3 regions of the Parafannyhessea sp. LCP19S3_B1 genome follow, and region 2 is predicted to be linked to each of the others. Evidence: predicted binding sites of a transcription regulator. Region 2 holds the regulator's gene; each other region holds the start of a gene.

Region 1 (10,279 bases), on a different contig from region 2:
CGTCGATCCACGTGGCCGCGAGCTCTATCTCGTCGCGCGTGTAGCCCTCAAGTACGTACGACCCGTACAGCCCCTGGTCCGTGAGGTAGCGGAGCTTGCCATAGAGGCCGTCGATGCCGCGGGCGCGCTCCTGCCGGCGAAGGCGCCACGCCGCCACAAGCGCCAGCAGCCTGCCCGCTATGCGCGACCACTCCGGCGCCTCGGCGTTCGTGAGCTCCACGGCGGCCCGCACCAGGGCGTCCGCCCGCTCGTCCGCCCCCATGGACGGCTTCGCGAAGCCGGAGAACTTCGCCGCGAGCGCGGAGAGCGGGTAGGTCGCGGGGTCGAACTCCCGCGAGACCCTGTCCAGCACGGCGTCGAGCGCGTGCGACATTCCCTCGACCCCGTCGGGCGAGAAGGACGCGCCGCCCTCGCCCGCGGCCGCGTCCCGGGCGCAGGGGAACGCGAGCTCGCAGATCGCCCGCCTCGCGGCCCTGAGCTCGGAGCGGCGGTGGCGGTACAGGATGTACGCCTTCGCGGCGTCGTAGTGGCCCCTCTCCATCAGGGTGCGCTCCACGAGGTCCTGGATGGACTCGACGTCCTGCGCGTCGTCCGCGCCCAGGTGCGCCTCCACCGCCGCAAGCAGCGCCTCGAGCGCACCGGCGTCCTCTGCCGTGCCGTCGCCCACCTCCGCGAGCGCCTTTCGCATGGCGGCGCCGATCTTGCGCCTGTCGTAGGGCTCGACCCTTCCGTCTCGCTTCGTTACCACCGTCGTGTTCCCATCTGCCAGCGCGCCGTGCCGGCGCGTACACTCGTCAGTCACATGGGGCGTCGCCCCGCAACAAATGCTATCAAACAAGTAGCAATAAAGGTGGCACAAGTGGTGGCGTGGAGCCATCTACATACCGCATGTTGTGTTTGTGAGGTACGCAACGATGCTTGCGGGGGCGGCGGGCGTCATGTAGGCGCGCTGCCGGCGGGCGAGAAGGGCGGGACGCCCCGGCCGGCGCGTTCGCGTCCGGTCCGGGGCGTCCCTCGTCCACGGGATGTCACGGCCTGGGAGGCCGTCTCGCCCAGGCTACTGCTTCGGGTACTCGTAGAATCCCTTGCCCGCGTTGAGCCCCAGCTCGCCGCGGTCGATCTTCTCCTTCAGCTTTGCCGCGACCCTCGCCTGGACGGTGCTGGGGTCCTTGGCGCGCGGGTCCATGATGCCGATGTTGTACGCCGTGGTCAGGCCCACGATGTCCAGGATGCGGAACGGGCCGGCGGGGGCGCCCGTGCCCAGCGTCCAGGCGCGGTCGATGTCCTCCGGCGTCGCGACGTCGTTGGCCCACAGGGCCTCGGCGGAGCTCAGGAACGGCACGAGCATGGAGTTCAGCAGGTAGCCCGGCTGCTCCTTGTTCACGCGCAGCGGGATCATGCGGATGGACGCCGCAAACGCGATCGTGGCCTCGAACGCCTCGTCGCCGGTGCCGGCGTGGCGCATGACCTCGGCCGTGGGGTGCGACCAGATCTCGTTCGCGAAGTGCAGCGCCAGGAACTTCTCCGGGCGGCCGGTGGCCTCGGCAAACTGCGAGGGCAGCAGGGTGGAGGAGTTCGTGTCGATGATGGTGCGCTCGGGCAGGTGCTTCGCGAGCTCGGTGTAGAACGCCACCTTCTGCTCCACGTTCTCCGCCACGGCCTCGATCACCAGGTCCGCGTCGCCAAACGCCTCGTCCCAGTCCGTGGTGAGCCTGATGTTGGCGTATGCCGCCTCAACCTTCGCCTTCGCGTCCTCGCAGCTCTGCGGGGTCACGTCCTCGCGTGGCATGAGGCCGTACGCGTAGGCGGCCGGGCTCTCCTTCATGGCGTCGAGCGTCTTGAGGTACGTGGCGTGCAGGTAGTCGAGCTTCGGCTGGCAGCGTCCGATGGAGGCCTCCGTGCGCAGCCAGATGGTGACGTCGTATCCGCTGTACGCGCTCTGGAACGCGATCTGGCTCCCCAGCACGCCGCCGCCGGCGACGGTTACCTTCTTGATGTCCATGCGGTTTCCTTTCTGCGGCATGGCCGCTCTGACAGCAATGCTCCTCTCTTACCCAGCGGCCCACCGAGCGTTCCCAAACCGGTCGGAATCGTCGGTGGACGGTTGTTTGCTCAGGTAGTTGCGGTGCGTAAAATGCGATGACGCCTGTGTCAAATGCAAGGCCGCAAAGGTTTCGGCCCGCCATCGCGCGCACCGAACGCCCGCGATCGAAAATGCCGAATGCACCCAAGGTTGACCGGCGCCGCGGGAGGCGGTATAACGGGTGTCAACAAATTCCTAGTTAGCAAGTAGGTATTAGGCTGCGGGGGTTTGCGGGGTATCGCCCCGAAATGGTTCACGAGGGACCACGGCCAGGGCCGCGGCCGGCGCGTGAGCACGGCGACGAATCACTCTCCTCTCCCGTCGCCGGTGCCCCCCAGCGCGCGTGCCGGGCGCACGCCTGTAGGTCCCGGACGACAGGCGGCGCGGGTGCACGGCAGGCGACCGGGCACCCGCGCCTGCCATGTCGCGCGCGGACGCCGTGCGCGCCGCCTTGCGCCGCCCGCGCCTCGCCCCGAACGGCTAGACTGGACAGTCCGTTACGGAAGGCGAGGGGAGTGCGATGGCGGCATCTAGCAGGAGCGGCGCCCGTGGAGGGGCGGAGGGCGCCGCGGACGAGAAGGACGGGCGGATCCAGCCCAGGCAGTGGCTGGCGCTCGCGGGGCTCGCGGTCGCGGCGTTCGTGTTCAACACGTCGGAGTTCGTCCCGATCGGGCTGCTCACGGACATCGGCGCGTCCTTCTCGCTTGCGGAGGAGGGCGCCGCGCACATGATCTCGGTGTACGCGTGGGGCGTCATGCTCATGTCGCTGCCGCTCATGGTGCTCGCGTCCCGCGTGGGGTTCAGGCGGCTCATGCTGGGGTTGCTCGCGGTGTTCGCCGCCGGGCAGTTCCTGTGCGCCGCCGCGCCCACGTTCTGGCTGCTGGTGGCGGCGCGCCTGGTGGTGGCCGCCGCGCACAGCGTGTTCTGGGCCGTGGTGATGGTGGTGGCCGCGCGCGTGGTGGACCCGCGCGCGTCGTCCGCGGCCATAGGCCTCGTGGCCACGGGCAGCTCCGTCGCGCAGATCGTGGGCATGCCGCTGGGGCGCGCCATCGGCCTCGCGCTGGGCTGGCGCATGACGTTTGCCGCCATGGGCGCGGCGGCGGTCGCCACGCTCGCATACCTTGCGCTCGTCTTTCCGTCCATGGGGCCGGGGGAGCGCTTTCGCGTGGGGCAGCTGCCGGGGCTCCTTCGCAACGGGTCTCTCGTGGCGCTGTACGTGGTGACGGTCTTCCTGGCGGCCGGTCAGTTCGCGGCGTACAGCTACGTGGAGCCGTTCCTGCTGCGCGTGGCGGGACTCCCCGCGCGCGGCGTCACGCTGGCGCTCTCCGCGTTTGGCTGCGCGGGCCTGCTGGGAAGCGTGCTCTTCTCGCGCCTGTACGACGGCAACCGACGCGTCTTCCTGGCGGCGAGCCTTCTGGGCGAGTCCGCCGTGCTGTTCTTGCTGCTGCCTGCTGCCGCGTCGCCGGTGGGCATGGTCGCGGCGCTCGTGGCGTGGGGCGCGTGCCAGATGGGCTACGGCATCGCGTTCCAGGCGGTGCTCATAGACTTCGCGCGCCCGGAGGAGGCCACGGTGGCCATGGCCATATACTCCGGCCTGTACAACCTGGGCATAGGGGGCGGCACCGCCCTTGGTGGCGTTGCCGTGGCGCGCCTGGGCGTCGCATCCGTGGGCATGGTGGGAGGCGCGCTTGCGGCCGCGGGCACCGCCGTGGCGCTTGCGTTCTTGCTGCCCCGCATGCGGTGCGGCAGGGGCGGGGCCGGCCCGCGCTGACGCCTGCGCTGTCGCGCCCACCGCGGCGCGGGTCGATTGCCGCCGGCCGTCGGCGCGGTCTGGCACCTGCCTTCCGCCGCGTTTACAGGTTCTTCTCGCCCCAGTCCCTCAGCTGCATCAGTATGGGCACCAGCTCGCGCGCCTGCGGCGTCAGGCTGTACTCCACGCGGACCGGCATCTCGGCGTACTGCGTGCGCAGCACCAGGCCGTCGGCCTCCAGCTCCCTGAGCGAGGCCGCCAGCATGGTGTTGGTGATGCCAAACACCAGGCGGCGCAGCTCGCCGTAGCGCAGCTCGTCCGCCTGCGACAGCGCCACGATCAGCAGGATCTTCCACTTGCCTCCCACCGCGTCCAGCACGCGCCGCAGCGCGCAGCCAGACCCGGTGACGCTGGGGTCCGCGCTCGCCAGGCAGGGCGACGGATTCTTCGCATGTGCCGCCGTGGTCGTGCGAGCAGCATTCTTGCTGGTGGCTGCCATGGTCAGTCTTTCCTTACCACGTATATCCAAACTGCGTACTTGCTCAGGAAAACATACCACGTACAGTGGTGTCAACGACCAAGGCGCAAGGCGCCAACAAGAGAGGAGCAACCATGGAGTACAGGTTCACGAAGGAGAACTTCGAGTCGGAGGTGCTTGGGAGCGACGTCCCCGTGCTGGTGGACTTCTATGCGGACTGGTGCGGGCCCTGCCGCGCGATGATGCCGGTGGTGGAGCAGCTCGCGAAAGAGTACGACGGCCGCCTCAAGGTGGGCAAGGTCAACTCCGACGAGCAGCCGGAGCTTGCGTCTGCCTTTGACGTGATGAGCATCCCCAGCTTCTTCATCATCAAGGACGGCAAGGTCGTCGACCGGCTGGTGGGTGGCATGCCGAAGGAGATGCTCGCCCAGCACGTCGACGCCCAGCTGTAGCGCCGCCCGCGCAACACCTTGCGCGTGGGTGCGCCGGCGGTGGCGCCCTCCTCCAGACAGTCTACATCCCCGCGGCGCAATCGCGCGCGGCACAAGAAAGCCCCGCCGGAACGTCCGACGGGGCCTTGTCCGTGCTCTGTCCTACATTCACGCCCCCTGGGCGAGAAGTGCCGCCTCCTCGCTCACTACGCCGTCGCGGTGACGCCAGCGAAGCTTATGGACGCGACGTCGCTCGGGTCGACCACGCGGTCGAAGAAGGAGCCCATGCTCACCACGGTCTTCCCGTCCTTCTCGCTCGAGCTCGCGGCGCCGGTGGGCACGGTCATGGTGGTGCCGTCCCTCATCGTGACGGTGATGTCGCCCAGGTCAAGGTACTTCGGCGACCACCTGCCGCTCGCGGGCGCCTTCTCGGTGCCGTTCACGGTGTAGTCGATCGTGACGCCGACGGGCGATACGCTCACGCCCTGCACGCTGCCGCTGGTCCCGGCGACCTCGAGGCTGCCCGTGGGCTTCAGGCTCACGGAGTCGCTCTCGTAGTTGAGCTTAAACTTCAGGTTCCAGCTGCCCGTGGCGATGGTGCCTGCGTCGTGGTAGCCCTTGTCCTGCAGGGTGATGCCCCTGAAGCTCGTCCTCATGGTGGCGCCGATCACGTTTGCGTCTGTCGTCATCTTCGTGACCATCTGGATCGCGTTGTCGCTGGGGTCCGCGTCGTAGAAGTAGCTCTCTCCGCCCGCGCCGGATGTGCCGTCCACGCTCTGGTCGAAGTCCGCGTTCGGAGTCTTGCCGTCGATCGTGAGCGTGCCGTTCGCGTTCGTCGCGACCTTGCCCAGGGGCTTGCCGTCCGCACGGCGGATACTGTACACCACGGCGTAGTTGTGCTCGTCTCCCATGATGGCGTCCGCGCTGATGGTCACGCCGTCGCTCGTGGCGACCGCGTCCACCGGGCGCCCGACCTTGTTCCTCACCTTGGTCGGCGCCGTCGACCCCAGGAACACGTCGTCGAAGGCGCTTGCCACGCTCACCAGCTGGCCGCTCGCGTAAGCGTAGCCGCCCATGCCCACGGCAAGCGCGAGGCCGGCGGCCACGGCAGCGACGGCAAACCTCGGGCGCCTGCGCACGCCCGCCGCCCTGCCGCGGACGCCCGGGCGACACGCGCCGCCCCTCTCGCCCTGCGCGGCGTCAGTCGCAGACAGCGCGGCCGAGGCCACGGCCTGGGCCATCTGGCTCATCCTTTTGGAAGAAAGAGAGACCCGATCCATCTCGTCCCGATACGCCCTCATCGTGGTTTCCATCGCTCTTCTCCTCCAAGCTCTTGCGCAGCTCCGCGCGGGCGCGGCTCAGCCTCTTCGTGATGGCGGCCTCCGTCGCCCCCGTGGCCCGCGCTATCTGCCTGATGCTCATCCCCTCGTAGTAGTACAGGTACACCGCCTCGCGGTACGGGGGAGAAAGGCGCATCACCGCGGCGGTCACCCGCCCGGGAAGCTCGCTCTTCTCCACCAGGTCCTCCACCTGGGCGGACTGGTCCGCGACCTCGCCCGCCGCCGTCAGGGCGACGTTGCGGCTCCTGGCCGCGCTGCGGAGCTCGTCCTTGCAGGCGTTCGCGGTGCAGCGGATGACCCACGCCCTCTCGTGCTCCGGGCTCTCGAACGGCCGACGCCTGCAGATGAGCTTGCAGAGCACGTCCTGGCTCACGTCCTCCGCGTCCTGCCGCGAGCCAAGGTATGTGTAGGCAAGCCGCATTGCGAGGTTGCCGTACGTCTCCACGAGGCGCCGGGCCTCCCGCTGCACCTCCTCCTCGCGGCCTCTTGTTCTAGGCATGATGTCCTCTTTTCCGTTTGTGAGCGCTCGCCTACAACACGAGCGTGGGCCAAAAACCTGACGGCGGGCCTTGGGAAGGCGCGGCTCCACATTGTGCGCACGCGCCCGGGCACGGCGGTGGTGCCGCGTGGCGCGCGCCGCGGACATGGGCTATAGTTTCCAGCGTTTGCAGGAATCTGGCAGCCAGGGGTTATATGAGGGAAAAGGTCGTGGACGAGAGGCGCTTTCAGGGCGTGGAGCTCGTGGGGCAGATCGTGGCGCACGAGCGCTTCCTGCGCTGCGAGTTCGTGGGCTGCGTCGCGGACGGGTGCTCGTTTGGGGGCTGCACGTTCGAGGAGTGCAGCTTCGTGGGATGCCGCATAGCGGACCCGCGCGCACAGAACAGCTTCCTGCGCGCGTGCGACTTCGAGGACTGCGAGCTTTCCGGCGTGGACTGGGCGCTCTGGTGGCCGGAGGACCGCGGCGGCTCCGCGCTTTCCGGCGTGCGCTCGTGCCGCCTGGAGCGAAACGCGTTCGACGGGCTCAACCTGCGCGGGGGCACCTTCGCGGGCAGCAGCGTGCGCAACAGCCGCTTTGACGCGTGCGACCTGCGCGACTGCGACCTGCGCGGCTGCGACCTTTCCGGCACCTGCTTTGCGGACTGCCGCATGCAGCGGGCAAACCTCACGGGCGCCCGCGGCTACCGCCTGAGCCTCCTGCGCAACCGCGTGCAGGGCGCGCGCTTCACCTACCCGGACTGCCTGGCGCTCCTCGAGGGCACGGGCGCCGTCGTGGTGCCGGGCGAGCGTGACGCAGCGCCTGCGGACGGATCGCCTACAAACGCAGCGCCTGCGGGCGAGAAGGACGGCCGTCCCGACGCGCCGGCATCCGCGTAGGCCACGCCCTTCTCGCCCCGCGCAAGGCGAGGCCCGGCCCCCCGCGGTGGCTTTCGCGTCGCGGGGGCCGGGCCATGTGATGCCGTGGGCCCTCTGTCGGGTGCGGGCCCGCCGTGGGGCCGCGTGCGGTCGCGCCGCGGCTACTGCGTCAGCTCGAGATACAGGTCGCGGTACTGCCTCGCGGACCTCTCCCAGCTCACGTCCTTCGCCATGTCACGCTGGACCATCTCGTCCCAGCAGAAGCGGTTCGTGAAGAACAGCGTCTTCGCGCGGTTGATGGCGTCGTACAGCAGGCCGGCGTCGTAGCGGTCGAACGTGAAGCCGTTGCCCTGGTTGCTGAACTTGTTGTACGGCTCGACCGTGTCCTTCAGGCCGCCGGTCTCGCGCACGATGGGGATGGTGCCGTAGCGCATGGCGATGAGCTGCGTCAGGCCGCAGGGCTCGAAGCGCGACGGTACCATGAGCGCGTCGACGCCGGCGTAGATCTGGTGCGAGCGCGCCTCGTCGTACATGATGTTCGAGCAGACGGTGCCCTTGTACGCGTTCTCGTAGTAGCGGAACGAGTCCTCGTACTGCGCGTCGCCGGTGCCCAGAAGCACGATCTGCGTGTTGCCGTCAACGAGGCCGGGGATGACGGCGTTCACCAGGTCCAGGCCCTTCTGGTCGGTCAGGCGCGATATCAGGCCAAGGATCATCTTGCCGTCGTCCACCTCCAGGCCAAGCTCCTCCTGCAGGGCGCGCTTGTCCTCGCGCTTCTTCTGGATAACGTCCTCGACGTCGTACGGCGTGGCGATGAACTTGTCGCGCGCCGGGTCCCAGATGTCCACGTCGATGCCGTTCACGATGCCGCGCAGCTTCCAGGAGTGGTAGCGAAGGTGCGCGTCCAGCCCCTCGCCGTACTCCGGGCTCTGGATCTCTTGCGCGTAGGTGCCGCTCACGGTCGATATCATGTCCGCGTACGCCAGGCCGCCCTTCAGGATGTTCGCCTCGGTCCAGTCCTGCTGCAGCGCGCCCTCGTTGAAGACGTAGTCGGGCAGGTTCGTCCAGTACTTGATGGTGGGGATGTTGTACTTGCCCTGGAAGCGCAGGTTGTGGATGGTGAGGACCACCTTGGAGCGGCCGAGCTCCGTGTTCTGGAACATGGTCTTCAGGAACAGCGGCACGAGCCCCGCCTGCCAGTCGTGGCAGTGGATTACGTCGGGCGTCCAGTCCAGGAAGTTGAGCGCGGCGAGCGCGGCCTTGCTGAAGTAGCAGAACCTGGGGATGTCGTCCACCAGGTTGGTGTACGGGTTGCCATAGCTGAAGAAGTCCTGGTTGTCGATGAAGTCGTACACCACGCCGGACTCGTCCACGTACTCCATGATGCCCACGTAGAAGCTGCGCCCGTCGGAGCAAAGGTCCATGTCGAACGCCCCGCGGTACACCATCTTCTCCTGCCACTCCTGCTTGATGCAGGCGTAGCGCGGCAGGATGACCTTAACGTCGCAGTTCTGCTTCACGAGGGCCTTCGGCAGCGCGTACATGACGTCGCCCAGGCCGCCCGTCTTCACGAACGGGTAGCACTCGGACCCTATGAAGGCGATGGAGCGGCGCGGCTGGGGGAGAGGAGCGGGCTCCGGCTTTGGTGCCGGTGCGGCCTTCGGCTCCGGCTTGGCCGCGGCCTTGGGCTCTGCCTTCGGCTCCGGCTTGGCCTCGGTCTTGGGCGCGGCCTTTGCTGCGGGCTTTGCCTCGGCTTTTGCAGGCGCCTTCTCGGCCGGCTTCGCCTTCTGCTCGACCTTCGCGGCAGCGGGCTTTGCGGCCGGCTTCGCCGCAGGCTTGGGCTCGGCCTTTGCTGCGGGCTTTGCCTCGGCTTTTGCAGGCGCCTTCTCGGCCGGCTTCGCCTTCTGCTCAACCTTCGCGGCAGCGGGCTTTGCGGCCGGCTTGGGCTCCGTCTTCGGCTTCGGCTTTGAGGCGGCGACGGGCTCGGCCTTGGCAGCGGGCTTTACGGCCGGCTTCGCCGCAGGCTTTGCGACCGGCTTCGCCGCGGCCTTCGGGGTGCTCTTTGCCTCGGACTTCGCGGGTGCCTTCTCGGCCGACTTTACCTCGCTCTTCTCGCCCGCGGGCTTTACGGCCGGCTTGGGATCCACCTTCACAGGTGCCTTCGCCGCGGGAGTCACCTTTGCCGCGGACTTGGGGGCTGCCGGTTTGGCCGCAGGCTTCGCAGCGGGCTTGGGGGATGCGGGCTTCGGGGTTGCGGTGGCCTTCGCCGCCGGCTTCGTGGCGGCCTTGGGCTCCTCGGTCGCCTTTGGCGCCGGCGCGGGCGCCGATGCCTTGGATGCCGGCTTCGCGGCGGTCTTGGGCGACGCCTTTGAGGCTGACTTTGCTGTGGAGGAGGTCCTCTTCTTGGTAGCCATGTGCATTCCCCTTATCCGGATCAACGGTTCTGGCGGCCAAACGCGCCCGGCACCTGCCGTGGGACGGCCGCTCGCATCCCCTCCATTGTACTTAATGGCGGCGCACCAGAGGCGTCTTGGGGTTGTCTGGTGGCTGTTTGCCCCTGTGCGTAGCGCGTGCCGCCGGCCAGAAATGCCGCATGTCGCCGCTGCGTCGCCCGGGCCTTCTCGGCGGCGTTTGGGGCCGTGTTGGGCTCTTGCGCGGGCGCGCCGCCACGCGCTACAGTGGGCGCATGGACGCGATTCTGTTTGACATGGACGACACCCTGTACGACCAGGCGCTGCCCTTCGCGCGCGCCGTGCGCAGGGTGCTGGGAGAGGTGCCGGGCGCCACGGCCGAGGGCCTGTACCTTGCGAGCCGCCGCCACTCCGGCGAGGTGTTCGCGGCGTA
Region 2 (10,279 bases):
ACGCCATGCAGGCCGGTCGCGAGCTCCACGTCATGGTTGAGCCCGAGAAGATCTCCGACGCCGAGGCCACGGTGCTCGCCCACGACATCGCGAAGCAGATCGAGGACGAGATGGAGTATCCCGGTCAGGTGCGCGTCGTCGTGATTCGCGAGTCTCGCGCGGTCGACATCGCAAAGTAGCTGCGATGTCCGATTCTGCGTCAAGCCTCGTGGACTTCGTCGCCTCCATGGGCGGCGAGAGGTCGCTGAGGGTAGAGGAGAACTACGGAGACGGATTCGTCCGTCTCCGGGTTGCCGAGGCCGAAAGGCGTCAGGCAAAGCACGACATCCGCTGCATCGAGGACGTCGTGATAGAGATGCTTCGAAACTCGCGCGATGCCGGCGCCGAGAACATTTTCGTCGCGACGACGCGCGAGGGCGAGAAGCGCTACCTCACCGTCCTCGATGACGGATGCGGCATCCCGGAGGAGATGCAGGACAGGATCTTCGAGGCACGTGTGACCTCGAAGCTCGAGTCAGTCCACATGGACCGGTGGGGAATTCACGGCCGGGGTATGGCGCTCTATTCCGTCAGGGAGAATGCCGAATCCGCACGGGTGATGTCATCGGCACCGGGACTTGGCAGCGCCATCAGGATCGTCGCCGACGCAGAGAGCCTTGCGGAGCGAAAGGACCAGTCTACCTGGCCGACGCTCGGTACGGACGACGAGGGCAATCAGGTCGTCGCCACGGGTCCGCACAACATTGTGAGGACGTGCTGTGAGTTCGCGCTCGAGGAGCGGGGGAGATGCAACGTGTACTTCGGTTCGCCCGCCGAGATGGTGGCGACGGCCCGAAGGCGCGTCAAGCCTACGGTCGAAGGCTCTTCTCTGCTGTTCATCGACGACCTGGGTGAGCTGCCCGTGTTGGAGAGGATGCATGCCGCCGCGGACGCCTCCGAGCTCATGAGGGTCTCGGCGAGCCTTGGGCTCGACATGAGCGAGAGGACCGCGCACCGCATCATAGCGGGCCAGATACATCCGCAGCGGAGCGTGTTGAAGCGACTCACGCACAAGAGCGACAAGTCGATCGAACGCGCGATTGACCTCATGAAGGACAGGCGCGGCCTGAAGATATCGAAGGGGGACGCGGAGGAATTCTCGCGCGCGGTCGAGAGGGACTTCAGGATCCTTGCGGACAAGTACTACCTGAACCTCTCGGACGAGCCGCGAATTCGCGTGTCCCGCGGAAAGATCGTCGTGACGTTTGACATAGACGAATCGGATTAGAATCACGGGATTGACGTTTGCGCAGGAAATGGTACCTTCAGTACGTCAATAACCCATACCAGAAACGAAACAGCTCGCAGCGTAATCAGGAGTTACAGAGATGGAGTTTCTCAAGGTCTCCAGCAAGTCGTCCCCGGCATCCGTAGCAGGTGCTATCGCCGGCATGGTGAAGGACGGCGTCCCGGTAAACATGCAGGCGGTAGGAGCAGGAGCCGTCAACCAGGCCATAAAGGCCGTAGCCATCGCGCGCGGCTTCCTCATCCCCACGGGAGTGGACATTTCCTGTGCGCCCACGTTTGCCGACATCGAAATCAACGGTGACAACAGGACGGCAATTCGCATAGCGGTCTATGTCCATCGCCTGGTTCCCGCGGCTCGTACGGAGTCGTCGCCACACGAAACAACGGAGTTGGTCTAGCTTGTCTTACGTTCCACAGCTCGTAGGGAAAACCTACCACGTCCGAACGTTCGGATGCCAGATGAACCTTCACGACTCGGAAAGGGTGGCGGGTCTTCTGGACGACTGCGGTTGCGTCCAGGTAAGCGACGTCTCCGAGGCGGACATCGTCGTGTTCATGACGTGCTCCGTGCGCGAGAAGGCGGACACGCACCTGTACGGCGAGGCGTCGAACCTGGTGAAGTTGCCAAAGCCGCCCTGCGGGAGGCGCGTCGTTGCCATAGGCGGCTGCATTGCGCAGCGCGATGGCGAGGCCCTCAAGAAGAAGATTCCCAACCTGGACGTCGTGTTCGGCACGAGCGCGCTCGCGTCCGTGCCACAGCTCCTGGTGGACGCCTTCGAGGACGGCGACGATGGGGAGGTGTTCGTCGACACGGTCGAGGAGGGCAGGGGCTTCTCAACGGAGCTTCCGAGCCATCGCGAGCAGCAGTTCCACGCATGGGTTCCCATCATGACCGGTTGCAACAACTTCTGTACGTACTGCATCGTGCCGTACGTTCGCGGACGCGAGAAGAGCCGTGTCTTCGAGCGCATCGTGGACGAGTGCCGCCGCCTGGTGGACGACGGCGTGCGCGAGGTGACGCTGCTCGGCCAGAACGTCAACTCGTATGGCAAGGACCTATATGGCGAGCTTCGCTTTGCGGAACTGCTTCGCGCGGTGGGAGAGACGGGTGTCGAGCGCATAAGGTTTACGTCATCGAACCCGAAGGACCTCTCGCCCGAGATCATCACCGCCATGGCGGAGGTGCCCAACGTGATGCCGCACCTGCACCTTGCGGTCCAGAGCGGCTCGTCGCGCGTGCTGAAGGCCATGAACCGTAGCTACACGCGAGAGCAGTACATCGACCTTGCGAAGAGGATCAAGGCTGCCGTTCCGGGCATCGCGCTTACCACCGACATCATCGTCGGGTTCCCGGGGGAGACGGAAGAGGACTTCGAGCAGACGCTCACGCTTGTCCGCGAGGTAGGCTTCTCATCCGCGTATACGTTCATCTATTCCAAGCGTCCGGGCACGCCTGCCGCGAAGATCCAGGATGACACTCCGCGCGAGGTGATTCAGGAACGCTTCGACAGGCTTGCCAGGCTCGTTGAGGACCTAGCGCACGATGCGAACCAGGTCGACCTGCACACGAAGGTCACGTCGCTTGTGGAGGGGACTTCGAAGCGCGACAGCTCCGTGCTCGTGGGACACAGCCCGAAGAACCAGACCGTCCTGTTCGACCTGCCCGAGGGCAAGGTGGCAGAGGACTTCGTCGGCAAGATGTGCGACGTCGAGGTAGACGTCGCGAAGACGTGGTACCTGCGGGGTAAGCTGGTCGGCGAGCCGCAATGAGCGACGGCAGGCCTAGGCTGATAGCGATCGTGGGGCCGACCGCCTCGGGCAAGAGCTCCCTTGCGGACGAGGTGGCCCTGCGGCTTGGGACGTCGGTCGTGTCGGTGGACTCCATGCAGGTGTATCGCGGCATGGACATCGGCACGGCGAAGGAGCCCAAGGAGTCAAGGCGCGTTCCGCTGCTCATGGTGGACGTTGCGGACGTGAGGTTTGACTATTCCGCCCAGGTGTTCCAGCGGGAGGCGAGGGCCTGCGTGGACGGGTTGCTCCAAAACGGCAGGGTACCCGTGCTGTGCGGCGGCACTGGCCTCTACCTCGACGCCGTGATCGACGAGATGGACTTCCCGCGCGGTACGAAGGGCGGCGACTCAAGACGCAAGTACGAGGAACTGGCTCGTCGACAGGGAGCCGCGTCGCTGTGGGAGATGCTCAGGAGCCGTGACGCTAGGAGCGCGGAACTCATACACCCCAACAACGTACGCAGGGTTGAGCGTGCGCTCGAGTTGCTGGACGAGGGAACGTCCTACGCAAAGGAGCACGAGGGGCTCAAGAGACACGCCCCGCATTACGTCGCATCGATCTTCGCAACGGTTCGTAGGAGAGAAGAGCTGTACAGACGCATCGACGCCCGTGTGGACGCGATGATGGCAGCGGGCTTGGTGGAAGAGGTCAAAGCCCTTCTCGACCAGGGCCTGCGGGAATCGACTACCGCAGCGCAGGCCATAGGGTACAAGGAAGTAGTCGAGTACCTGGACGGAAACTGCGGGCTCGAGGAGTGCGTGGAGACGATAAAGCTCAGGTCGCGGCGTTATGCGAAGAGGCAGCTTTCATGGATACGCCGCGACGGCAGGGCGCGAGAGGTCGACTTGGATGCCATGACGATCGAAGAGGCATCAGAGTTTGTGATTGACGGCTTCAAGAGCGATGGAGATGAGTAGGTGGGAAGGTTCAAGCCACTTTACACCGCGCCGGTCCCCGAGAGGGCGATTCTGGTGGGCGTCGACATGGGCGATTCCGAATGGTCGATCGAGGAGTCCATGGACGAGCTTGAGCGGCTGGCTCAGACAGATGGCGCGGAAGTAGTCTACCGGATGGTACAGAGGCTGGACGCACCCGTACCGAAGACGTTCATTGGAAGCGGCAAGTCCGAGGAGCTCGTAAGCCTTGTGAGGAACCTGGAGGCGGACGTCGTCATCTTCGATGACGAGTTGACTCCGTCACAGCAATCGAACCTTGAGCGTATTGTCGGCCGCGACGTAAAGGTGATAGACAGGACTGCGCTGATACTCGACATCTTCGGCGAACACGCGAAGACGAACGAGGGAAGGCTGCAGGTTCAGCTTGCGCAGCTGCAGTATGTCTACCCGCGCCTCAGGGGCATGTGGAGCCACCTTGTGGGCGAACAGACCCGCGGAGGAATCGGAAGTCGCTTTGGACAGGGCGAGAGCCAGCTCGAGGTCGACAGGCGTCTTGTGAGGAAGCGCATCTCCTGGCTAAGGAAAGAGCTTGACAGGCTCGAAACGCGTCGCGGAGTCCGAAGCAAGGCGAGATGGGACTCTGGCGTCTACCGGGTTGCCCTCGTTGGCTATACGAATGCCGGCAAGTCAACTCTTCTTAACAGACTCACGAACGCCGGAGTCTACGTCCAGGACGAGCTGTTCGCAACTTTGGACCCTACTACACGCGCCATGGACCTTGAAGAGGGCAGGAGGATCACCGTTACAGATACGGTGGGATTCATACAGAAACTTCCAACCATGCTTGTGGAATCCTTCAAGTCGACCTTGGCGGAAGTCACGGCGGCTGACCTCATCCTTAAGGTGGTAGATTGCAATGACAGGAATGCTGGCAAGGAAATCGCTGCCGTAGACTCGATTCTGAAGGAGATAGGCGCAGACGAGATCCCATCGGTTGTCGTATATAACAAGATGGACCTGCTTGACGAAGATGAAAGGGCTCACCTGCTTGCATCGAACCCCGAATCCGAGTTCATCTCTGCAAAAGAGGGCACGGGGATAAAGGGCTTGCTCTATCGCGTTTCGCAAGAGGCCTCTCGCGGGGATAAGACGATAACGGCCTTGATACCGTACGAGAAGGGCTTACTCATGAAGATGGTTCACGAGAGATGCCAAGTCATCAGCGAGAGATACGAGCAGAAGGGCCTGTTGGCTACCGTCAAAGCGTCCGCAAGAATGTATGAGACGCTCAATCCTTATAAGGTCGAGGAAGAGTAGGGAAGACCACGAAGCCGCAGTAAATCAACCCATGAAGGGCAATGAGAGAAGCAGCAGGACAGGCTGGTGGAGCAGGTAAATTGGAAGAGCATGGCGTCCCACGCACTCAAGTGGGGCGCCTTTTAGCTTCGAGAACCACACTGGAAACCCGGACTTTTTCACATGCGTAGTGAGGGAGTTTGCGGAGAGATAGAGGAACGCATAGGGGATAAGGGGATAGTAATCACCAGAAGAGAAGGACGGTCCTGGAAATCCGGCCCAAGAAAGCCAACCGCAATCATAGAGCCCTCGCGGAAGAAAGACTCTTTGACCAAGGAGAGATAGGTACCCCTGAGGAACGTGGAGGGAAGAGAGAAATAGGAGCGCTAGAACAACGGCTCCGAATATTCCCTTGGGTAGGATCCTCAGTCTATCTAGGATATAAGTCGTAAGAGTACATGCCCCCATACAGAAGATGATGCCAAAGTTGATAGGAATGTCCACGCGCGCGACTGACGTCGCGACAAATATGAGGAGAGCTACGAATAGGTATTTGCCCGCTCGTCGTAGGTTGTCATGCGAGTAGGAGTACATGGAGCCGGCAACAAAGACAAACGTCCATGAAATGCTTGCCCTCCATATATCTACGAAGGGCGGAGCGAAGAAGTCCAGGCGGACACCCGCGAGAAACCTAAGGTCATAGCAATAGTGGAACAGAACCATCGATATGACCGAAAACCCACGTATCAAATCAAACGCATGGACTCGATCAAGAACGGCACTCTCTGTGGCGTCTTTGCAAAGCATAAGATCCTTACGAGATGGACCTGAAGAGACCTGTCACCCTGCCGAGAATTATGGGATTTTGAACATAGATTGGCTCCATCGAGTCATTCTCGGGCTGAAGTCGAATGCGGTCCTTCTCGCGGTAAAACGTCTTGACCGTTGCAGAATCATTAATCAGTGCCACGACAATCTCACCGTCATGAGCATCGTGTTGCTCCTTCACAACGATGTAGTCGCCGTCGAGGATTCCGGCGTTAATCATCGAGTGACCATGCACCCTGAGAACGAATGAGCTTGCATCGCCAACAATGCTTGTCGGAAGGGTGAGTGTCTCTTCGACGTTTTGCTCGGCAAGTATAGGTATGCCCGCGGCAACCCGACCAACCAGGGGCAAACTGATGGAGTTCGAATCCAAATCCTGTCTAATCTCCGCAACTCCCTTAGTGCCGATGGCGGAGTTGGAACGACGTCCTTCCCCGTCAACAACCTCAATCGTACGAGGCTTCTTTGAGTCGCGCTTAATGTAGCCACGCTCCTGGAGAACCTTGAGGTGCATGTGCACGGTCGACGGGGACGCAAGGCCGACTGCCTTCCCGATTTCACGCACCGAGGGTGGGAAACCGTGCTCGTCAGTGTATTTGCAGATGAAGTTGTAGATATCTAGCTGACGCTTGCTGAGTCGGTCCTTAGACATGTTCTCCTCCTTCGACTGATGCAATGATATTTCATTTGCCAAATGAATTCAAACAGATGTTCTGATTTGCATTGACACAAACATATGTTCTCCTTAATATCGTACCTATGTTCGGAGTCGAATTGATGTCCACCGCCTCGATTAAAACAGGTGGCAACAACTTCGAGAGAGAGAAGACAATATGAGCAACGCAACTCAGCGCAAGTACACGAGCTATAGCTTTACCACCGACGGATCGCTCGCACTTAGCCCGCAAAGCCATACCTTTGTAGTTATTTCCGGCAACGTTACGAAGCCCGCTTGTGTAAGCAGCCGAAATCAAGGCAGGGTTCGCAACGGACGAGAAGGCGAGAGAGGCGACCGGATCGGGCTGGTGTCAATCGCGGTTCTCGCTCTTGCAATAGTGGCGAGCGTGGTAATTGGAAGCTTCGGCATTCAAGTGGCGGAAGCCTCGAGAATTTCCCATGCTTTCGAAGACGTTAAGGTCAGCAAGGTGGCTGCAAAGCAGGGATCGTCTATATGGTCATATGCAGAGATGTGCAAAGTTAAGGGCGTATCGACTAAAGAGATTGCAGACTGGATTCAGAGCAAGAATGATGTCGGCGTTAACGGACTGGTACCCGGCACTGAGATTGTTTTGCCAAACTATCAAGCGTAAGTTTCTCTCTTTTACTACTAATATTTCGTGAAATGATTCAATTTCCTCCTGAGCGGTTTTGATTGTGGGAATTGTGTTAATCTTCCTACTGTAAAACTGTAAGGGAGGTATTTTGCGCTGTCCCAAATGTGGCTGCACCGAGTCAAAAGTCGTTGACTCTAGGCCTTCTGAAAGTAATGACGCGATTAGACGTAGGCGTGAGTGCGTGAAGTGTGGCACTCGTTTCACTACCTATGAGCGACGGGAAGAAATGCCGCTTCTTGTCATAAAAAAGGATGGTTCCAAAGAAACCTTCGATAGACAAAAGATCATGCGAGGCCTCGTCGCCGCGACGGTCAAACGCGACGTGCCTTTGGAACGTCTCAATGCACTGATTGACGATATCGAGTCATACCTCAGAGACCATGGTATGACTGAGGTTGAATCGCAGGAGATTGGTAAGCTCGTTCTGCAGAGGCTCGTTGCAATTGACAAGGTGGCCTACGTCAGATTTGCATCTGTGTACAGGGACTTCAAAGACGTTGACGAGTTCAACGAGGAGCTTAGGAGTCTTGCGGATGAATAGCAGGCAAATCAATCTGAACATACAGAGGCTTGACAATGATGTCGAGCTGCCCAGATACGCATATCCGGGGGATGCAGGTCTTGATCTGAGGTCGAATGCGGACCTGGTTATCGAACCCTTTGAGCGAAGGTTAATCCCCACGGGTCTTGCCATCGCAATTCCGGAGGGATACGCGGGGTTTGTGCAGCCGCGCAGCGGGCTTGCACTAAGGCAGGGTCTCTCTTTCCCCAATACGCCCGGACTCATCGATTCACACTATCGTGGCGAGCTGAAGATTGTGGCCATCAACCTTGATCCGCACAATCCTATCCGCATCAAGAGGGGCGATAGAATTGCCCAGCTCGTGATACAAGAGGTGCCCGTTGTCAATCTCGTCGAGGTTAAAGAACTGGACGAGACTGATAGGGGATCTGGCGGTTTCGGTTCAAGTGGCGTTTAGACGCCTTTTGGATAGGTCTTTCGACCTGAGTATCTGTTTGTCTGTACCAAGAGGGGGAGTTCCATGGACAAGTTCTTTCATATTGGGGAAAGGGGTTCGTCGATCAGCGATGAGCTACGCGCTGGTCTCACGACGTTCCTCGCCATGGCCTACATCATTGCGGTAAACCCCGCAGTGCTAAGCGGCGCCGTGCTGGGCGCTGACGGTAAGCCTCTGACCAGTGCGCTGGTCACTGCCACCTGCGTTGGCGCCGGCATCATGACCATCATCATGGGTCTCGCCGCAAATCGTCCGCTCGCCTGCGCCTCTGGCCTTGGCGTCAACGCGATGATTGCCGCAGTCACCCCTGGAATGTGCGGTGGCGATTGGCATGAGGCCATGGGCATCGTATTCGTCGAGGGCATGGCCATCCTCATCCTCGTTCTTTGTGGGCTTCGCGAGAAGATCATGGACGCGATTCCTGTCAGCCTTCGACACGCAATCTCCGTTGGCCTCGGTCTTTTCATCGCAATGATCGGCCTCGTGAACGCAGGCATCGTCGTTGCTGGAAAGGGCACCGTCGTTACCCTCGGCAACGTATACGACCCCGCGTTCATTGTTGGCATCGTATCCATCGTCGCAACGCTCATCTTTGCTGCTCTTAACGTTAATGGTGGAATCCTCTTCGGCATCATCGTTGCCGTTCTCGTAGGAATCCCCCTTGGTGTGACTGCCGCTCCCAAGGGCATCGTCGACGCACTGGACTTCTCTACGGTCGGTGCTCCTTTCATGTCTGACAAGAACGGAACCATGGGGCTGATCAAGGTATTTGCGAACCCGACGGCCCTTGTTTTTGCGTTCTCGCTCATGATGTCTGACTTCTTCGACACCATGGGAACTGCAATGGCCGTTGCTAAGAACGGCGAGTTCCTCACCGAGGACGGCAACGTCGAGAACATCAAGGAGATCCTCATCGTCGACTCTGCGGCGGCTGCCGTGGGTGGCGCAATGGGTGTGTCCTCCATCACCACCTTCGTCGAGTCCGCCTCTGGCGCCGCTGATGGTGGCCGCACTGGCCTCACCTCCGTCACCACTGGCGTCCTGTTCATCCTCGCCGCTTTCTTCGCGCCCCTGATTTCCGTTGTCAGCTCCGCTGCAACCTGCGGCGCACTTGTCTACGTCGGTTTCCTCATGATGACTGAGGTCCACGAGATCGACTGGACCGACCTCCTGCAGGGCTTCCCCGCATTCCTCACCACCGCTGGAATCGCAATGACCTACTCAATCTCCTCCGGCATCGGCCTTGGCTTCATCGCCTATGGCCTCACCGCCATTGTCACTGGCAAGGCCAAGGAGATCAAGCCGTTGATGTGGGTCGCCATTGTGGCGTTCATCATCTATTTCCTGATGTCCTAGTCTCGGCTCACGAGGGCCCGGCGCCGCCGGGCCCTTTTTTTGCAAGTATAGAAAGGGGAGTGCATGGCTCACCACGAAAGAGAAATCATAGGCGTCGACGACCGCGTGTCTGTTGGACGTGCCATACCTCTTGGCATCCAGCATATGATGAGCATGTTCGGTTCCACCGTCTTGGTGCCCGTCCTCACGGGTCTCAACCCGAACGTCGCCATCATGTGCTCCGGTATCGGAACGATCTGCTACCTGCTCGTCACGCGTAACAAGATTCCAAGCTACCTCGGTAGCTCGTTTGCCTTCATCAGCCCTATCCTCGCGGCGACCGCGGCGACGGGAAGCATACACACGGCACTCTCGGGCGTCGTGGTGGCCGGCCTCGTGTTCCTTGCTACCGCAGGGATCATCAAGCTCGTCGGTACCGGGTGGCTCGACAGGCTCCTTCCGCCCGTACTTGTCGCCTCGGTCATGGTCGTCA
Region 3 (10,279 bases), on a different contig from region 2:
GCGCAACGCGCGAGCGCCGAACATGTCCACGAGGGGGTGGACCCCATTTCATCGCTTACAGGTGAAGCACGCGGTCCCTGATCTCCTGTGTGCGGCCCTGGTTCCAGTACTGGGTGCCGATGTAGCCGCAGGTGCGACGTGCGACGTTCATCTTGGACTGGTCGCGGTTGCCGCAGTTGGGGCACTCCCACACGAGCTTGCCGTCGTCTTCCACGATTCTGATCTCGCCGTCGTAGCCGCAGACCTGGCAGTAGTCGCTCTTGGTGTTGAGCTCGGCGTACATGATGTTGTCGTAGATGAACTGCATGACCTTCACGACCGCCTCGAGGTTGTCCTGCATGTTCGGGACCTCGACGTAGCTGATGGCGCCGCCGGGGGAGAGACGCTGGAACTTGGACTCGAAGGCGAGCTTGCTGAAGGCGTCGATGTGCTCGGTCACGTGCACGTGGTAGGAGTTCGTGATGTAGCCCTTGTCCGTGATGCCGGGGATGACGCCGAAGCGGCGCTGGAGGCACTTCGCGAACTTGTAGGTGGTGGACTCGAGGGGCGTGCCGTACAGGGAGTAGTCGATGTTCTCGGCGGCCTTCCACTCCGCGCACCTGTCGTTCATGTGCTGCATGATGGCAAGGCCGAGCTCCTCGCCCTCGGGGTCGGTGTGGCTGTGGCCCGTGAGCGCCTTCACGCACTCGTACAGCCCGGCGTAGCCAAGGCTGATGGTGGAGTAGCCGCCGTAGAGCAGGGAGTCGATCTTCTCGCCCTTATCGAGGCGCGCGAGCGCGCCGTACTGCCACAGGATCGGCGCGGCGTCGGAAAGCGTGCCGCACAGGCGGTCGTGGCGGCAGCGCAGGGCCTTGTGGCACAGGTCGAGCCGCTCGTCGAAGATCTTCCAGAACTTGTCGACGTCACGGTCGGCGGACAGCGCGACGTCCGGCAGGTTGATGGTGACGACGCCCTGGTTGAAGCGGCCGTAGTACTTCGGCTTGCCCGGCTCGTAGTTCTTGGCGCGGGCCACGTTGTCGTAGCCGTTGCCAGAGCGGTCCGGGGTGAGGAAGGAGCGGCAGCCCATGCAGGTGTACACGTCGCCGTTGCCCTCGGTCTCGCCCTTGGACAGCTTGTACTCGCGCATCTTCTTCTCGGAGATGTAGTCGGGCACCATGCGCTTTGCCGTGCACTTCGCCGCGAGCTTCGTGAGGTAGAAGTACTCGTCGCCCTCGTGGACGTTGTCCTCCTCCAGCACGTAGATGAGCTTGGGGAACGCAGGGGTGATCCAGACGCCGGCCTCGTTCTTCACGCCCTGGTAGCGCTGCTTCAGCATCTCCTCGATGCAGAGGGCGAGGTCGTGCTTCTCCTGCGGGTTCTGGGCCTCGTTGAGGTACATGAACACGGTGATGAACGGCGCCTGGCCGTTGGTGGTCATGAGGGTGACGACCTGGTACTGGATGGTCTGGACGCCGCGTGCGATCTCGTCGTGCAGGCGCTTCTCGACGATCTGGTCGATCTTTTCGGTGCCGGGGTGCGCGTCGATGGCCTCCATCTCGGCGTAGACCTGGCGACGGATCTTCTTGCGCGACACGTCGACGAACTTGGCGAGGTGGTAGAGCGAGATGGACTGGCCACCGTACTGGCAGGACGCCACCTGGGCGATGATCTGCGTCGCGATGTTGCACGCGGTGCTGAAGCTGTGGGGCTTCTCGATCATGGTGCCGGAGATGACGGTGCCGTTCTGCAGCATGTCGTCGAGGTTCACGAGGTCGCAGTTGTGCATGTGCTGCGCGAAGTAGTCCGCGTCGTGGAAGTGGATGATGCCCTCCTCGTGGGCCTTCACCACGTCCTCGGGGAGCAGCTCGCGCATCGCGAGGTCCTTGGAAACCTCGCCGGCCATATAGTCGCGCTGGACGGACACGACGGTGGGGTTCTTGTTGGAGTTCTCCTGCTTGACCTCCTCGTTGTTCGCCTCGATGAGGCTGAGGATCTTGTCGTCCGTCGTGTTCTTCTGGCGCTTCTGGTTCTGCACGTAGCGGTAGATGATGTACTTGCGGGCGACGGTGAAGCGGTCGAGGGCCATGAGCTGGTCCTCGACGAGGTCCTGGACCTCCTCGACGGTCACGGTGTGGCCTGCGTCCGCGCACTCGTCCTGCACGTTGTAGGACGCGAACTTGACCTCGCGGTCCGAGAGCTGCTCGTCGGCAGGGGCCTCGGCGTTCGCGGCCTTGATGGCGTTCACGATCTTCTGAACGTCAAACTCGACCTCGGAACCGTTCCTCTTGATGATCTTCATGCCGTCGCCTCTCGATCTTGTGTGTTCAACGGTGCGCCCATGCGCACCTTATTGTTGTAAACGGGCAGCTTGGAGCCAAAAAATGCGCGCCACACGACGCGCCGTCCACTGGCCGTTGCTGCTGCGTTTGGTGTGCAGAACTACTATGCCACAATTGGTGGTGGTGCGTTTGTGTTGAAAACACCAGATATGGTTTCCTATTGTGTCAATCATGCCGAAAGTCATGATGAAAACCCAAGTCGCTGCAGGTCAAAAAATTGCGCGATTCAACACGCATTGCGAAACTGCTTAAAAGAAATTTGTTTGATTCATTTTGCGGAACGCGGACAATCTCCACTTGACACGGATTTCCGGCCGTCGGCGGGGCCCATTTGGGGCAATTGTCATCACAATACAACTATATATGGTGTAGTGATTTCCACAAGGTAATAGATGATGTGTTGCAGACGTTTCGGCGCGTGCAAGACGCGCGTGCCTGACGCGTGCTAGGCTGGCCGTATCCTACCCGGGCGCGGCGCCCGGGCGTCGCATGCGAGAGGACGTGAACGCTATGGCACAGGCGGAGGGCACCTACGACGAGGCGCTGGTTCGCGCGGAGTACGCGGACCTCACGCGCGAGCTCATCGCGCGCGGGCTTGAGGTGAGCACGATGGAGAGCGCCACGAGCGGCCAGATAGCGTCGCTCATAACGGATACGGAGGGCGCGTCGGCCGTGCTGAGGGGCGCGTACGTCACGTACTGCAACGACGCGAAGGTCAAGTGCGGCGTGCCGGCCGAGGTCATCCGCGAGCACACCGTCTACTCCACCCAGACGGCCGAGGCCATGGCGCAGGCGTGCCGCAGGTCGTACGCCGCGAACATCGGCATCGGCGTGACGGGCACCATGGGAAACGTCGACCCCGCGAACCCTGCGGCCTCGACCCCCGGCGAGGTCTACTTCGCCATCTGCCTGGGCACGGGCAAGGACGCCCAGGGCGAGAGGAACCACAGCTACCACGTGCACCTCGCTCCGCAGCCGTCGCGGCTCATGTACAAGCTCGCGGTTGCGAAGGAGGTCCGGGACAGGCTGGTGGTCCTTCTCGCCGAGGCGGGGGTGTAGCCGCCGGGGGCTTAGTCCAGCTCGCGCTTGCCGGTGCAGAGCTGCCAGTACTCGCCGCGCTGGGCCAGCAACTCCTCGTGCGTGCCGCGCTCCACGATGCGGCCGTGCTCCAGCACCATGATGGCGTTCGCGTTGCGTACGGTGGAGAGCCGGTGCGCGATTACGAACACGGTGCGCCCGCGCATGAGGGCATCCATGCCGCGCTCGATGAGGGCTTCGGTGCGCGTGTCGATGGAGGACGTCGCCTCGTCCAGAATGAGGACGGGCGGGTCTGATACCGCGGCGCGCGCGATGGCTATGAGCTGGCGCTGTCCCTGCGAGAGGTTGGCGCCGTCGGACGTGATCCTGGTGTCGTAGCCGTTGGGGAGCCTCTGTATGAACGAGTCCGCGTTTGCGATGCGCGCGGCGTGGCGCACCTCGTCGTCCGTGGCGTCGAGCTTGCCGAAGCGGATGTTGTCCGCGACGGTGCCGCTGAACAGGTGCGTGTCCTGCAGCACGATGCCCAGGGTGGAGCGCAGGTCGTCCTTGCGGATGTCCCTCACGTCGATGCCGTCGTAGGTGATGGAGCCGGAGCGCACGTCGTAGAAGCGGTTTATGAGGTTGGTGATCGTGGTCTTGCCCGCGCCCGTGGACCCCACGAACGCGATCTTCTGGCCGGGCTTCGCGTAGAGCGAAAGGTGCGAGAGCACCGTCTGACCGTCCTCGTAGCCAAAGGTGACGTCGTCCAGGCGCACGTCGCCCGCAAGGGGCACGGCCCCGCCGCCCGGGAGCACCCAGCGCCATCCGGCCGCGCCGGCCGCCATGCGACGGGGGAGGTCCTTCTCGCCCGGCGCGCCCTTGTCAGCGAGTTCCGCGTCGTGTGCGTGCTGCACCACGACCTTGCCCCCGTCCACCTCGGGCGGAAGCCCCATCACGGCAAACACGCGCTCCGCGCCGGCAAGCGCCGTGAGCACGAAGTTGCCGAGCTGCGTGAGCTGGTTGAGGGGCATGGTGGCCTGGCGCACGAACACCAGGTACGAGGCGAGGCTGCCCACGTCGGTCTGGCCGGCGATCGCCATCATCGCGCCGAGCACGGCGACGGCGGCGTAGTTGACGTAGCCGATCACGACGGTGCTGGGCACCATGGTGAGGGCGTAGGCCTGCGCGCTGGTCCCCGTTCGGCGCAGGTCCTGGTTGAGGCGGCGGAAGCCGGCGAGGTTCGCGCCCTCGTGGTTGAAGACCTTCACGACCTTCTGGCCGGACATCATCTCTTCCACGTAGCCGTCAAGCGCGCCGAGCGTGGTCTGCTGCGCGGCGAAGTAGCGCTTGGAGCGCCTGCCCGAGAAGCGCGTGTACAGCACCACGACCGCGTCGCACGCGAGCGTCACGAGGGTGAGCCGCCAGTTGAGCACCAGCAGCAGCACCAGGGTGCCCACCGTCTGCACCGCCGCCTGCATCATGTTGGCGAAGCTGTTGTTGAGCGCCTCGCTTATGGTGTCGACGTCGTTGGTGAAGTAGCTCATCACGTCGCCGTTGCGCGTGCGGTCGAAGAACGACACCGGCAGGCGCATGATGTGGCCAAACAGGTCGCGGCGGATGTCGAACACGATGTGCTGCGCCGCGTGCACCATGACCTGCGTGTACGCGAGCGCCGCCGCCACGGCCACCGTGTAGATGGCCGCCGTCGCCGCGACGTCCGCCGTGAAGCCCGCCACGTCGCCGGCGGCGATGCGGTTCACGACCGGCTTGATCATGTACGTTCCCGCGAGGTTGCCCGCGCCCGCGACCGTCACCAGCACGGCCACGGCGAGCATGTGGAACTTCGCATGTCCCATGTAGCCCACGAACGTCCTCATGGTGCGGCGCATGTCCTTGGGCCGCGCGCCGCCCGATGCCTTACTCTGCGCCATCGCCATCATCCCCCGTGGTGTTCTGCGAGTAATAGAGTTCCTGGTAGATGGGGTCGCTCGCAAGCAGCTGCGCATGCGTCCCCGTTGCGTGCACGCGGCCGTCGTCCAGGATCACGATCTGGTCCGCGTCCATGACGGAGCTCACGCGCTGCGCGATGATCACCTTCGTCACGCCGTGCAGGCGTGCGAGCCCCGCGCGTATGCGGGCGTCCGTCGCGGTATCCACGGCGCTGGTGGAGTCGTCGAACACCATCACCTTGGGGTGCGCCAGCAGCGTGCGTGCGATGCACAGGCGCTGCTTCTGCCCGCCAGATACGTTGCCGCCGCCGTGACCAAGGTCGGCGTCGAGCCCGCCTATGCGGTCCAGGAACTCGTCCACGCACGCGACGTGGCATGCCTGAAGTATCTCCTGGTCAGACGCCTTGGGGTTGCCCCAGCGCAGGTTGTCGCGTACGGTGCCCGAGAAGAGCACGTTCTTCTGGAGCACCATCCCCACGCCCGCGCGCAGGGCGTGCACGTCGTAGTCGCGCACGTCGCGCCCGCCCACGTAGACGGCGCCCTCCGTCGCGTCGTACAGGCGCGGCAGCAGCTGTACCAGCGACGACTTTCCCGATCCCGTGCCGCCGAGGATGCCGACGGTGGAGCCTGGCTCGAAGCGAAGCGACACGTGCTCCAGCACGTTCCTGCGCGCGGAGGCGCTGTACTTGAACGAGACGTCGCGCAGCTCCACGGAGCCGTCCGCCACCTCCTTCGCGCCCGTGGGGTTTGGGTCCATGGCCGGCTTTTCCCGCAGAACCTCGCACACGCGCCCCACGCTCGTGATCGCACGCGCAAGCAGCAGGAACACGCTCGATATCATGTTGAGCGAGTTCATGATCAGCAGCACGTAGCTCATGAAGCCGGTCAGGGTGCCCACGCCGATCTCGCCAGATGCGACCATCTGTCCGCCAAACCACAGCAGGCCCACGTTCGCCACGGCCATGGCCGCCTGGAACACGGGCATGTTCAGGACGGCGCCGCCAAACGTGTGCGTCGCGGTGTCCGCGAGCGATGCGTTCACGTCCTCGAAGCGCTCCGCCACGTGGCCCTCGCGCACGTACGCCTTGATGGCGCGTATGGCCACCAGGTCCTCCTGCAGCGTCTCGTTCAGGCGGTCCATCACGCCCTGCAGCACCGCGTACTGCGGCGCCACGTGGTGCACGATGAGCCCCAGCGCAACCGCAAGAAACGGCAGTATCACGAAGAACACCACCGCGAGCCGCGCGCTCATGGCGCATGCCAGCAGCAGGCCGGCCACCAGCATCACGGGGCTGCGCAGAAGCGGCCTCACGCCCATCACGAACGCGTTCTGGATGACGGTGATGTCGGTGGTCAGGCGCGTTACCAGCGAGGAAGACTCGAACTCGTCCAGGTTCGAGAACGCGTACCCCTGCAGGTGGGCGTACTCCGCCTCGCGCAGGTTGGCGCCAAAGCCCATGGCGGCCTTGGCCGAGAAGTGCGAGTACCCAAGGCCGCAGACGCCTGCCAGAAGCGCCACCGCCACCATCCGACGGCCCGTCGCAAGCACGAGCGCCAGGCTGCCCGACGCGATCCCCACGTCCACGATGCGCGCCATCAGGAAGGGGATCGCGAGCTCCGCGATGGTCTCGCCCACGATCAGGAGCGTCGCTGCCAGCATGTCAAGCCGGTATCCGTGCAGGTAGCGCGCCACATAGCGAAGGTCCTCCATCACAGCGCCTCCTTGTCGGGGGCGGTGCCGCAGTTCGCGCGCCGCAGGTTCGCGTGGATGCGGCCTAGGTAGTCCTGCAACCGGGCCACCTCCTCGGGCGAGAAGCCCGCGAGCATGGTCGCGCCCTCCTCGTCGCAGCACCGGTCCCACTCGGCCAGGGCAGCCCTGCCCTCCCCGGTGACCTCCGCAAGCCTGGTGCGACGGTCTTCTCCCCGCGTCATGCGCACGAAGCCGCTCTGGCTGAGCGAGGCGAGCATGCGGCTGACGGCCGCGGGGTCAAGCTCGAAGTACTCCGCGAGCGCCCGCTGGCTGCACGGGCCGTTCACGCGCAGGTATCCCAGGATCTTGGGCTGGCCCGGCCCCAGGCCGATCTTGGCCATTCGCGGCCGCAGGTAGTTTGTCTGCGCGTGTAGCGCGCGATAGAGCATCATGTGCGTGTCGCTGAGGGAGCGTCCCTCTGACGGCGCGTCGGTCTGTTGCTGCATAGTGCGTCTCCTTGACATGTCAACCTTTAGTCGGCAGCTAGCCTACTCTCATCGGTTGACGTGTCAAGGTTGATATGTCAAATAAATGCGAGCTCCATGTGCGGGCGCCGTGGAAGGTGGGGACGGCACTCCCGCGCGCCGCGCTCCGCTACTGCGCCACGGGCGGAAACATGGCCGCAAACAGCGCGAGCCCGGTCCTCGTGCCAAAGAACGGAGCCGGTCCCGTGGGCGCGGGCCTGCCGTCGCGCACGGCCTCGGACGTGTTCACCAGCCAGTCCGCCTCCAGGATCACCTGGTGCACCGCGCCGTCCACCGGCTCGTACGTGTGGTGGTGCGACACGACCCACGCAATGCACTCCACGGTCTCCTGGGGCTCGTCCGTTCCTGCGAAGAACTCCCTCACGAGCGGCGCGGATTCCTTCTCTTGCAGCTTGCCGGGCGCAGAACCGTACTTCTTGCGGCACAGTGGGCACGCGATGTCGTGCACCACGGCCGTCAGCTCTATCACGTGCAAGGTCCCCGCGTCGAGCCCCTCGCCCTCCGCGATGGCCTTTGCCAGGCCAAACACGTGCAGCAGGTGGTCAACGTCGTGCAGGTTTCCCGCCGAGAAGTCCACCATCTTGGCTATTGCCTCTCCCGTGAGCATGCGTCCTCCTTGCTTGTGGCGTCCGGTCGCGCCTTTGTGCGCCGGCCCGACGCGCCTTGCGTCCTTTCCCGCCAGTATGATGGCTTCGCCGCGCGCCCGCACGCGCGCGTAACCGTTGCGACACCTCGCCATTGCGCCGCGGTCGGCACCGCGGTGCTACCATGTCCTGCGCAGACGCACCCGCGCAAGAGGGAGGTTCGCCATGGCCCGGGGTTCGGAACACGCGCACACGCTGCTTGGGGTGACGGGGGAGCATGGGCCCTCCGCCCGGCTGTTCGTGCACGACGAGGCACCGGCACGGCCGGAAGGCCTTCCCCTGGTGCTGGTGCACGGCGCGGGTGTCGATTCCAGCTTTTACGACGGTCTCGCCACGTGCATGCCGGCGCGGCGCACCGTCCGCTATGACCGCCGCGGCTGTGGCCAAAGCACGGACGCGCTGGACGGCGACTGGTCGCTCGACGCGCAGGCGCGCGACCTGGCATCCGTGATCCGCGCGGCGGGCGGCAGGGCAGACGTCGTCGCGCACAGCCTCGGCGCCGTTGTGGCGCTCCGGCTCCTCGAGCGCGAGCTGCGGCTCTTCCGCAGACTGGTGGCCCTGGAGCCTCCCATCTTCAGCGGCCTGGACCCAGACGACGAGGTCTTCGGCAACATCGGTCGCGCCCGCAAGGCACTTGCAAGGCATCGCTCCAGCACGGCGCTCTACCTCACCACCCAGCGGGAGTCCATCGGCGAGGCCGTCGTGCCGTACTCCGCGCGCGAGCTCGAGCATCGCGAGCGCAACCTGCAGACGAGCTTCTCCCGCGAGACCTGGGCGTTCGACTACGTGCCGGATTGCGATGCCATCCGCGGCTCCGGCGTGCCCGTCCTCTTGTGCATCGGCCGCCAGAGCGATGGCACCTACCACGCGCGCAACCTGGACTTCCTGTGCCAGGGCCTTGGCGCGACGCCCGCCGTCATGCCCGGCGGCCACAACGGAGTGCGCGACTACCCCGGCGAGGTTGCCGCCGCGATTCAGGACTGGCTTCGATAGCCGCCACGCGTCCCGCATCGCCGAATGCGCCACCGCGCGCCGGGCGAGAAGAGCGCGCATGCCTTGGCCGTTTGCCATCCGCTCTCAGTTTTTATTTGCACGCTGGAGGCTCGTGCGCGATCCTGGTGCAGATTGGCGCAAGGGATGGGGGCAGAATGCTAGAGCCGGGCCTTTACGAGCAAACTATCAGCAGGGAACTGAAAGAGGAGCTCGAGTCAGAGAAGGACGAGCTCGTCTCCGACCTTCGCAAGATCGACGAGGCGGAAGCGCCAAAAATTCTTGCCGAGTACGTGGCCGAGGTCGCCGAGGCTGCCCTTGCAAGGATCAGCGAGTCTGGTAAGGATTCTCTCGAGAACCAGATTCAACTTGCAAACAAGATGATCGGCGCCTTGGATTCGTCAGGCGATCTCGTGGGCGATTCCCATCAGCTGCTCTCCCTTGTCCCAAAGGCGGTGCATGAGATTCGCGGGAGGAGCGAACGCGACATTCTTCGGCCGGAGACTCCAATGGCGCAGAGCTCCCTCTTCACCGGGGCTAGGCACGAGCCATCGATGGGATCCGAGCTCAAGAAGGAGATCGTCTCTGCGGATCGGATCGATATGCTGGTCTCGTTCATCAAGTGGCCGGGACTTCGCATCATTCTGCCAGAGCTGAGGCTGTTCTCCGAAAAAGGCGGCAAGCTCAGGGTCATCACGACGTCATATATAGGTGCGACCGATGTGAAGGCTATCGACGAGCTTAGCGAGCTGCCCGATGCTGAGGTGAAGGTCTCATACGATACTAGGGGCACTCGCCTACACGCGAAGGCATATGTGTTCTATCGCAAGACGGGCTTTACGACTGCTTACGTGGGTTCGTCCAATCTTTCTAACCCAGCCATTACGAGCGGGCTCGAGTGGAACGTGAAGGTCGCACAGCGAGAGCTGCCTGACACGATGGCGAAGATACGTGCGACGTTCGAGTCATATTGGGAGTCAAACGATTTCGAGTCTTACGATAGGAGTCAGCACGATCGCTTCGTAGAGGCCGTAAAGCGAGAGCGTGGGGAGAAAACCTCTAGTGACCTTGTGTACTTCTTCGATCTGAGGCCGTATCCGTTCCAGCGCGAGATCCTCGATCGGCT

Evidence for each region. The regulator NrdR, encoded in region 2, represses ribonucleotide reductase genes. The targets are predictions, from matches to a motif close to AAACACNATATATNGTGTTT.
Region 1: the regulator NrdR is predicted to act here: its motif matches at 880-899, upstream of ACTQWE_RS07490 (ribonucleoside-diphosphate reductase subunit alpha).
Region 3: the regulator NrdR is predicted to act here: its motif matches at 2,457-2,476, upstream of nrdD (anaerobic ribonucleoside-triphosphate reductase).

Annotation. Positions count from the first base shown of each region.
Region 1 is NZ_JBQKDH010000011.1:79,301-89,579, reverse strand. It holds gene ACTQWE_RS07490 (ribonucleoside-diphosphate reductase subunit alpha) at 1-748, opposite strand, end outside; gene ACTQWE_RS07485 (3-hydroxyacyl-CoA dehydrogenase) at 1,058-2,002, opposite strand; gene ACTQWE_RS07480 (MFS transporter) at 2,604-3,854, shown strand; gene ACTQWE_RS07475 (winged helix-turn-helix transcriptional regulator) at 3,937-4,332, opposite strand; gene trxA (thioredoxin) at 4,446-4,763, shown strand; gene ACTQWE_RS07465 (DUF4179 domain-containing protein) at 4,949-5,983, opposite strand; gene ACTQWE_RS07460 (RNA polymerase sigma factor) at 5,943-6,581, opposite strand; gene ACTQWE_RS07455 (pentapeptide repeat-containing protein) at 6,776-7,456, shown strand; gene ACTQWE_RS07450 (glycogen synthase) at 7,597-9,849, opposite strand; gene ACTQWE_RS07445 (HAD family hydrolase) at 10,122-10,279, shown strand, end outside.
Region 2 is NZ_JBQKDH010000005.1:64,395-74,673, reverse strand. It holds gene rny (ribonuclease Y) at 1-179, shown strand, start outside; gene ACTQWE_RS03535 (ATP-binding protein) at 185-1,267, shown strand; gene ACTQWE_RS03530 (stage V sporulation protein S) at 1,368-1,685, shown strand; gene miaB (tRNA (N6-isopentenyl adenosine(37)-C2)-methylthiotransferase MiaB) at 1,747-3,057, shown strand; gene miaA (tRNA (adenosine(37)-N6)-dimethylallyltransferase MiaA) at 3,054-3,995, shown strand; gene hflX (GTPase HflX) at 3,996-5,291, shown strand; gene ACTQWE_RS03510 (heparan-alpha-glucosaminide N-acetyltransferase domain-containing protein) at 5,316-6,077, opposite strand; gene lexA (transcriptional repressor LexA) at 6,085-6,750, opposite strand; gene ACTQWE_RS03500 (hypothetical protein) at 6,932-7,408, shown strand; gene nrdR (transcriptional regulator NrdR) at 7,521-7,973, shown strand; gene dut (dUTP diphosphatase) at 7,966-8,412, shown strand; gene ACTQWE_RS03485 (NCS2 family permease) at 8,476-9,807, shown strand; gene ACTQWE_RS03480 (uracil-xanthine permease family protein) at 9,871-10,279, shown strand, end outside.
Region 3 is NZ_JBQKDH010000006.1:84,527-94,805, reverse strand. It holds gene nrdD (anaerobic ribonucleoside-triphosphate reductase) at 56-2,278, opposite strand; gene ACTQWE_RS04310 (CinA family protein) at 2,829-3,377, shown strand; gene ACTQWE_RS04305 (ABC transporter ATP-binding protein) at 3,389-5,266, opposite strand; gene ACTQWE_RS04300 (ABC transporter ATP-binding protein) at 5,253-6,995, opposite strand; gene ACTQWE_RS04295 (MarR family winged helix-turn-helix transcriptional regulator) at 6,995-7,480, opposite strand; gene ACTQWE_RS04290 (HD domain-containing protein) at 7,629-8,126, opposite strand; gene ACTQWE_RS04285 (alpha/beta fold hydrolase) at 8,329-9,156, shown strand; gene ACTQWE_RS04280 (DUF3427 domain-containing protein) at 9,312-10,279, shown strand, end outside.